2 regions of the Ottowia sp. SB7-C50 genome follow, and region 1 is predicted to be linked to the other one. Evidence: predicted binding sites of a transcription regulator. Region 1 holds the regulator's gene; the other holds the start of a gene.
The links. Region 1 encodes LexA, which represses DNA repair genes until DNA is damaged. Its sites were predicted from a motif close to ACTGTATNNNNATACAGT; they were not measured.

Region 1 (4,414 bases):
CTATGATTTTAATAGCTATAGACGATTGTCCATTCAGCGCTGAGGGCCTGTCAGGTCATGAACCGGCGACGGCCGGCATGCCTGTCAGCGACGCACCTGCAGCGCGCCCGGATTGACGATGTTGGTCGGCGTGCCGCGCAGGTAGTTGACGACGTTGTCGAACGCGGCGCCAAAGTACAGCTCGTAGCTGTCCTGTTCCACGTAGCCGATGTGCGGCGTGCAGATGCAGTTCTCCAGCCGCAGCAGCGCGTGACCCTGCAGGATCGGCTCGGTCTCGAACACGTCCACGGCGCCCATGCCGGGCCGGCCGCGGTTGAGCGCGCTGACCAGCGCGTCGGGCTCGATCAGTTCGGCGCGCGAGGTGTTGACCAGCAGCGCGGTCGGCTTCATGCGGCTCAGGTCGTCCAGGCGCACGATGCCGCGGGTGCTGTCGGACAGCCGCAGATGCAGCGACAGCACATCGGCGTTGGCGAAGAAGTCGGCCTTGTCGTGTGCCGCGGCGTGCCCGTCGGCGCGCGCGCGGGCCAGCGATTCCGGCGAACCCCACACCATCACGCGCATGCCGAAGGCGCGGCCGTAGCCGGCCACCAGCTGGCCGATCTTGCCGTAGCCCCAGATGCCCAGCGTGCGCCCGCGCAGCACCGTGCCCAGGCCGAAGTTGGGCGGCATCGACGCCGACTTCAGACCCGACTGCTGCCACGCGCCGTGCTTGAGGTTGCCCACGTACTGCGGCAGCCGGCGTGCGGCCGCCATGATCAGCGCCCAGGTCAGCTCGGCCGGTGCCACCGGCGAACCCACGCCTTCGGCGACGGCGATGCCGCGCTCGGTGCAGGCCACCACGTCGACATGGCTGCCGATGCGCCCCGTCTGCGAGATCATTTTCAGTCTGGGCAGCTTTTCGACCAGCTGGCGCGTGATGTGCGTGCGCTCGCGGATCAGCACGATCACTTCGGCATCGCGCAGGCGCACCGACAACTGGCCCAGCCCCTTGACGGTGTTGGTGTAGACCTTGGCGGGATACGGCTCGAGCTTGGACGCGCAGGGCAGCTTGCGAACGGCGTCCTGATAGTCGTCGAGGATCACGATATTCATGACCCGCATTGTGCCTTTGGGCATGGTCGTACCGCAGCGCCGCGGCCAGGCGGCATGCGCCGCGATGCGAAAGCAAGGCGTGGAACGCCGCGTCGATGGGCTTGCGCCGCGCCGGGCACGCGCGCTGGCGCCCGACATTTTGCTTCGAATTCAGGAGCAATTCGCCGTTGATGGGCCAGCGCCAGCGGGCGAAAAGTGCCGTGTGCTGCCAGCCATCACGCCCGGGCACGCCACCGCAGATGGCTGGCGCGGGCGGCTTCGCACCCAGGGCGGTGCGCCCCGTCAACGCCGCCCATCTACCGGGATGGGCGCGGCGCCCCCGCGCGGCGCGGCCACGCTCAAGCCCGGCGCGGCAACGCGGCCTGCGCCTCGGCGGCGGCCAGCCGTTCCAGTTCGGCGCACACGTCGATGAGCCGCCCCGAAATGCGCAGCCGCCCGCTGGCGTCTGCCGCATGGCGCGCGTCCAACGGGCGGGTCACCCGCACGGCGGGCGCGCCGGTGACGATGGGGGCGGCACCGGGCGCTTCGGCGCTGGGCACCAGCGACAGGCTGGTGGGGCCGCCCTGCGCGCCCGCGTGGCGCTGCGCCACCCGCTGGCGGGCCATGTCGCTCCAGCCGCCCGCTGGCGAGGTGACGGTGCGCGGTGCGGCGCTGCGCTGCCGGCGATAGCTGGGCACGGCCCAGTCGGCCAGGTGAATGACTTTGTTTCCCATGTAAAACCTTTCAGGACAGAAACAGGTTGGACACAGGCGAGATTGATGCGGCCCGGCTCGACCGAGCCAGGCGGGGCGCTGCCGCAGGGTGTGGACGACGGCGCCGGGGCGGCCCATCGTCTGCACGCCCGCCACCTGCGGCGGCGCGGGAAAGCAGGGCTACATCAGCATGCTGTTGCGGATCAGGCCGACCGCCAGCCCTTCGATCTCGAACGGTTCGCCCGGGCGCACGACGATGGTGGGGTAGTCGGGGTTTTCGGCGTGCAGTTCGATCTGGTCCTTGTGGCGGTGAAAGCGCTTGACGGTGACATCGTCGCCCAGGCGCGCCACGACGATCTGGCCGTTGCGCGCGTCGCGCGTGGACTGCACGGCCAGCAGGTCGCCGTCGATGATGCCGGCGTCGCGCATGGACATGCCGCGCACGCGCAGCAGGTAGTCGGGCCGCTGCGGGAACAGGCCGGGCTCGATGTGATAGGTCTGGTCGACGTGTTCTTGCGCCAGGATGGGCGAGCCGGCCGCCACGCGGCCGATGAGGGGCAGCGCCAGTTGCGCCATGCCGGGCAGCGGCAGGCTGAAGGCGTCGGTGCGCACGCCGGTGCGGCCCGCGCCCTTGAGGCGGATGCCGCGCGAGGTGCCGCTGACCAGCTCGATCACGCCTTTGCGGGCCAGGGCCTGCAGGTGCTCTTCGGCGGCGTTGGCGGACTTGAAGCCCAGCTCGGCCGCGATTTCGGCACGCGTGGGCGGTGCGCCGGTGCGGGCAATGGCGTGCTGCACCAGCTGCAGGATTTCCTGCTGGCGGGCGGTGAGTTTGGGCGTATCGGTCATGGCGGTGCAGGGCAGGCCTGTGTTGATATCCAGTAACTGTATTTTTAACCAGTTTAACGCAATGCGCAAGTGTCTTGTGAACGGGGCGCCGGCCCTTTTGCACGAAGACTCTGTTGCTATGAAATTGAAAGCAATGGGCGTCAGGTCACTGCGGGTGGGGCGCTGCGGCGGTCACGACATTTACAGCTTCTTGCCACGCCAAAGCCCGATGGGCGCGGGCCAAGGCGCCGGCGGGCGCTATGGTCGCGGCTTTCGGTTTTTGGGACTGGGGTGCGAGTGACGAACGAGATGAAGCGATCCGGCGTACGACGGAGGGGTTGGGCAGGCGCAGGCCTGTGCCTGGTGGGGTTTTTGGCCGCCTGCGGGGGCGGCGGCGACGTCACCTCCAGTACGGCCAGCCCCGCGGCACCGACCGCGGTATCGGCCAGCGACCAGGCGACCAGCGCGCCGGCAGCGGCATCCGATGCAACCTCGACCAGCACGTCGGCGGCGGCGACCCCCACCACGGGGGTCGTGCAACCGCCCCTGGTTTCGACGGGAAAGACCGCCTGCGGCGATGCGCAGGCAGGCCGTGCCGTGGCGGCGCTGCTCAACTCATGGCGCGCGCAGGGCGCGTCGTGCGCCGGGGTGGCGCAGGCGCCGGTGGCGGCGTTGCGCTGGGACGACCGGCTGGCCGCGGCGGCGGCGCGCCACGCGGCCGATTCGGCCGCCATGGGTGCGGTGACGCACGTGGGCAGCGACGGCAGCAGCGTGGCGCAACGCGTGGCCGAGGCCGGCTTTTCTGCCTGGGGCGTGGGCGAAAACGCCGCGGCCGGCGTGTCGTCGGCGGGCGCGGTGCTGGCGCTGTGGCAGGACAGCCCGCCGCATTGCGTCAACATGGCGGCGCCGGAATACACCGACGTGGGCGTGGCCTGTGCGTCCGATGCACGCTCGCCCTGGGGCGAGCATTGGGTGATGGTGCTGGGGCGCGCCGCCGGCACGCCCTAGGAGTGTGGCCGGCAGAGGTGCGTCGGCTGCAACGCGCGAGAAAACGGTCTATCGCGGTGTTACCGCCTGCGCCCATAGCCCGGCTATGGGTTCGTCGGTACACCGAAGCTATCCTCGTTTTTCGCACGTTTCGCTTCGACGCCTTCTGCCGCCCACATTCCCAGCAGCACCCGGCACCCGGAAAGCACAACGCCCCGGCCAGCGGGGCGTTGAGGTGCGCAGCGCGGCGTGACGCCGCGGCGCGTCAGCTGGCCAGCGCCTGCAGCGCGCGCGCCGTGATTTCGTCGACCGTGCCGGTGCCGCTGATCTTGCGGTACTTGGGCGCGGCGGCGGGCTCCTGGGCGGCCCAGTTGCTGTAGTAGCTCACCAGCGGGCGCGTCTGCTGGTCGTACACCTCCAGGCGCTTGCGCACGGTGTCTTCCTTGTCGTCGTCGCGCTGCACCAGCGGCTCGCCGGTGACGTCGTCCTTGCCTTCCACCTTGGGCGGGTTGAACTTGACGTGGTAGGTGCGGCCGCTGGCCGGGTGGCTGCGGCGGCCGCTCATGCGGTCGATGATGGCGTCGAAGGGCACGTCGATCTCGAGCACGTAGTCCAGCTTGACGCCGGCTGCCCGCATGGCCTCGGCCTGCGGAATGGTGCGCGGAAAGCCGTCAAACAGGAAGCCGTTGGCGCAATCGGGCTGGGCGATGCGCTCCTTCACCAGGTTGATGATCAGGTCGTCGCTGACCAGGCCGCCTGACTCCATCACGCTCTTGGCCTGCAGGCCCAGCGGCGTGCCGGCCTTGACGGCGGCGCGC
Region 2 (4,414 bases), 750 kb from region 1:
GGCATCGATGGGTTGGGCGGAGATCGAGGCGCGCGCGGGTGGTCAGATGTCGCGGTGATTCAATGCTTCGGGAACCGAACAGCCGGACGCAGAGGACGCAAAGGATTCGCAGAGGACGCAAAAGGATAGCCATGAAGATGTCAAAAAACATAGCTGCCTGCGCTTTTCCAGCAAGGATTCGCAGCCAATTCGTATGATTTTTGAATCCTTCTGCGTCCTCTGCGCGTCCGGCTGTTCGGCTGTTTTGATCGTTGCATGAAATCCCCCGCCGATCTCGCCCTGCAACTGCGCCGCCAATGGGCCGACACCTCGCGTCGCCTGCGCCAGTTGCTGGCCGAGGAGGGCGCATGGCCGGTCGAGCTGCCCATCCCGCTGCCGGCAGCGTCACGCTTGGAAAGCGATTTGCAGGCCGTGCGCCAGCACGTGCAGGCGTGGCGTGCCGTGCGGACAGGCCATGTGGTGTGGGAGCCGCGGCGTTATCGCAGCACGGCCGAGGCGGTGGAGATGCCGCGCACGTGGGTGCTGCAAACGCCCGTCGAATGGGTCGCCGCCATGCAGGAGGCCGCCATCGGCCGTGAATTTGCGCGCCTGCAGCGCCTGGCAGTGCTGCCCGCCGTGCAGGCGCGGCCTGACTGGCTCAAGGTGCTGATTCGCCAGCGCCATTTGCTGGAAAACTCGGCCGAAAATGACGTGGCGCGTGCCATCGGCCTGGCCGCGCAGCTGGCGCCCGGCTGTGCCGCCGGCCTGCCGCTGCGTGCCCTGCCGTTTGCCGGCATCGACGGCAAGCTGTGGGAGCGCCAGCGCACGCTGCTGACAATGCTCCTGGAAACTGAGCATCCCGGACAGTTGAGTCAAGGGCTGGAGCACTTTTTGGACGCGCAAGCCGAAGGCACGCACTGGCTCGACGTGGTCGATCTGGACGGCAGCCTGCTGCCTTGGCCCGTGTTGCGCGTGCGCAGTCACGATTTGGCGCGCCATCCGCCGCCTGGAGCCGCGTTGCTGCTGGTCGAAAACCACCAATGCCTGCACCACCTGCCGCCCGGGGGCGAACTCCCGGACACGGTCGCCATTCTGGGCGCCGGGCTGGACTTGGCCTGGCTGCGCGCTGATTGGCTGCGTGAGCGCGCGGTGGCCTACTGGGGCGACATCGACACCTGGGGCCTGACGATGCTGGCGCTGGCAAGGCAGCAGGTGCCGCAGCTGACGGCCCTCTGTATGGACGAGCCCACGCGGCAGCGCTTCATCGAACAAGCGGGTGCTGAGCCGGTGCCGACGCCTGAGATTCCCCCAGGTCTGCGGGCGGATGAGCAGGCGGTGTTCCGCGACTTGCTGGCGCAGCCTAGCCAAGGCCGTATCGAACAGGAGCGGCTGCCGGTGGACTGGGTGCGGGCGACGATTCGTCAATGGCACGCTCGGTGTCAGGCCGGCGCGCCAGCAACCCTTCAAAGCGGGTAACGCGGCGGGTCTTTGACGGCGACGCCTCCCAGCCTCACCGCCGCCATCCGTTGCACAAAGCGCTCGGGCGACGGCAGGAAGCCGTCTTCATAGGCCACCACGCGCCAGCCGGGCCCCGCACAGGCGCGCAGCAGCTCGCCGGGCTGCAGTAGAAAGTCGGGCCGCGAGGGCTTGCCGACGGTCTGGTTGCCATCGGCAAAAGTTTCGTAGATCAGCACGCCGCCGGGCGCCACGGCGTCCAGCAGGGTTGGCATCAGCGGTCGCCAGAGGTAGTTGGTGACCACCACGGCGCCAAAGCGCTGGCCGGGCAGCGGCCAGGGGCCGTTCTCGATGTCGGCCTGCACCACCGTGCCCCAGGCGCGGGCGACGGCCAGCGCGTCGGCGTCGCGGTCGATGCCCGTCACGGCGTGGCCGCGCTCGGCAAACCAGCGCATGTGCCGGCCGCGGCCACAGGCCACGTCAAGCACCGTCGCGCCGTCCGCCACCAGGGGCGTCCAGCGGCGCACCCAGGGCGAGGGCTGAGGGTCGGCGTGCGGGGTGGTCGTTGTCATGTCGGGTCGCTGAGCCTGGATACTATATTAATCATAGCTGAATCCGCTGGATTGTCGCGGGGTGGTGGCCTGTTTGATGGGGATTTCGATGCCCGGTCGCCAGCGCTTGGTATGCTCATCTGTGTTTGTATCCAGTGGTTCCAGGCCGTGGGGGTTAAAATGCGCGGTTATGTCCACGACTTCCGTTTCGTCCGCCACCGGGTATTCCGAGGGCTCGATCAAGGTGCTGAAGGGGCTCGAGCCGGTCAAGCAGCGGCCGGGCATGTACACGCGCACCGACAACCCGCTCCACGTGATCCAGGAAGTGATCGACAACGCAGCCGACGAGGCGTTGGCCGGCTTTGGCAAGAAGATCCGCGTCACCCTGCATGCCGACGGCTCGGTGGGCGTCGAGGACGACGGCCGCGGCATCCCGTTCGGGCTGCATCCCGAAGAGAAGGCGCCGGTGGTCGAACTGGTCTTTACCCGCCTGCACGCCGGCGGCAAGTTCGACAAGGGCAAGGGCGGCGCCTACAGCTTCTCGGGCGGCCTGCACGGCGTCGGCGTCAGCGTGACCAACGCGCTCAGCAAGCGCCTTGAAGTGACCAGCCACCGCGAGGGCCAGGTGGCGCGCATCGTGTTCAGCGGCGGCGACGTGGTCGAGCCGTTGACCCTGCGGCCGTTGGCCCCCGGCGAGCGCAAGCAGGGCACCACCGTTCGCGCGTGGCCCGATGCGAAATACTTCGAATCCGCCGGGCTGCCCGGCACCGAATTGGTGCATCTGCTGCGCAGCAAGGCGGTGCTGATGCCCGGCGTCACTGTCACGCTGACCGACGAGAAGAAAAAAGACACGCAAAGCTGGCAATACAAGGGCGGCCTGCGCGACTACCTGGAGCAGACGCTGACCGGCGACGTGGTGGTGCCCATCTTCGAGGGCGAAGGCTACGCGGGCAAGGATTCCGACAGCTTTGCCGAAGGTGAGGGCGCCGAATGGGCGGTGGCCTTCACCGAAGAAGGCGCGCCGGTGCGCGAGAGCTACGTCAACCTGATTCCCACCACGGCCGGCGGCACGCACGACAGCGGCCTGCGCGACGGGCTGTTCCAGGCCGTCAAGAGCTTCATTGAGCTGCACGCGCTGCTGCCCAAGGGCGTCAAGCTGATGCCTGAAGACGTGTTCGCCCGCGCCAGCTACGTGCTGTCGGCCAAGGTGCTGGACCCGCAGTTCCAGGGCCAGATCAAGGAGCGGCTGAATTCGCGCGATGCGGTGCGCCTGGTGTCCAGCTACGTGCGCCCGGCGCTCGAACTCTGGCTGAACCAGCACGTCGACTACGGCAAGCGTCTGGCCGAACTGGCCATCAAGGCCGCACAGACGCGCCAGCGCGCGGGCCAGAAGGTCGAAAAGCGCAAGGGTTCGGGCGTCGCCGTGCTGCCCGGCAAGCTCACCGACTGCGAAAGCCGTGACATCGCTGACAACGAGGTGTTCCTGGTCGAGGGCGATTCGGCCGGCGGCAGCGCCAAGATGGGCCGCGACAAGGAGACGCAAGCCGTGCTGCCCCTGCGCGGCAAGGTGCTGAATACCTGGGAAGTCGAGCGCGACCGGCTGTTTGCCAACACCGAGATCCACGACATCTCGGTCGCCATCGGCGTCGACCCGCACGGGCCGGCCGACGAGGTCGACCTGAGCGGCCTGCGCTACGGCAAGATCTGCATATTGTCGGACGCGGATGTCGACGGCTCGCACATCCAGGTGCTGCTGCTGACGCTGTTCTTCCGCCACTTCCCCAAGCTGATCGACGCAGGGCACGTCTATGTGGCGCGGCCCCCGCTGTACCGCGTCGACGCGCCGGCGCGCGGCAAGAAGCCCGCCGCCAAGATGTATGCCCTGGACGACGGGGAATTGACCGCCATGCTCGACAAATTGCGCAAGGATGGCGTATCTGAGGGAAAATGGACGATTGGCCGCTTCAAGGGCCTGGGCGAGATGAACGCGGAACAATTGTGGGACACCACGCTCAATCCCGACACTCGCCGCCTGTTGCCGGTGCGGCTGGGCCGGTTTGACTTCAGCCAGACCACCGACGAGATGACCAAGCTCATGGGCAAAGGCGAAGCCGCGTCGCGGCGCGAGCTCATGGAACTGCACGGCGACGCCGTGGAAATAGACATCTGACGACACGCATGCATTCAGCTTCAAGATTCAATGGGGTTTCGCGCCGTGGGCGCTTGTCCATATTGGGTTTGGTGCTATCATTTTTGCACCTTACCGCGCACGCCGACCTGTGGGCCTATGTGGACGCCCAGGGCGTGACGCACTTCGCCGCCAGCCAGGTGGACGACCGTTACCAGCTGTATTTCAAGGGCGCCGACGTCGGCAAGGTTGACCTGACCACCGGCGAAAGCGCGGCCGCCAAGCTGGCGCCCCAGAAGGA

Region 2: a site for LexA is predicted at 2,125-2,142, ahead of R0D99_RS09805 (DNA topoisomerase IV subunit B). Genes of this name have one in related genera too.

The regions. Positions count from the first base shown of each region.
Region 1 is NZ_CP136995.1:2,818,268-2,822,681, reverse strand. It holds gene R0D99_RS13490 (D-2-hydroxyacid dehydrogenase family protein) at 85-1,092, opposite strand; gene R0D99_RS13485 (hypothetical protein) at 1,431-1,805, opposite strand; gene lexA (transcriptional repressor LexA) at 1,965-2,630, opposite strand; gene R0D99_RS13475 (CAP domain-containing protein) at 3,144-3,617, shown strand; gene adk (adenylate kinase) at 3,862-4,414, opposite strand, start outside.
Region 2 is NZ_CP136995.1:2,067,792-2,072,205, reverse strand. It holds gene R0D99_RS09820 (ATP-binding protein) at 1-58, shown strand, start outside; gene R0D99_RS09815 (DUF3322 domain-containing protein) at 256-1,455, shown strand; gene R0D99_RS09810 (class I SAM-dependent methyltransferase) at 1,443-2,006, opposite strand; gene R0D99_RS09805 (DNA topoisomerase IV subunit B) at 2,176-4,155, shown strand; gene R0D99_RS09800 (lytic transglycosylase domain-containing protein) at 4,239-4,414, shown strand, end outside.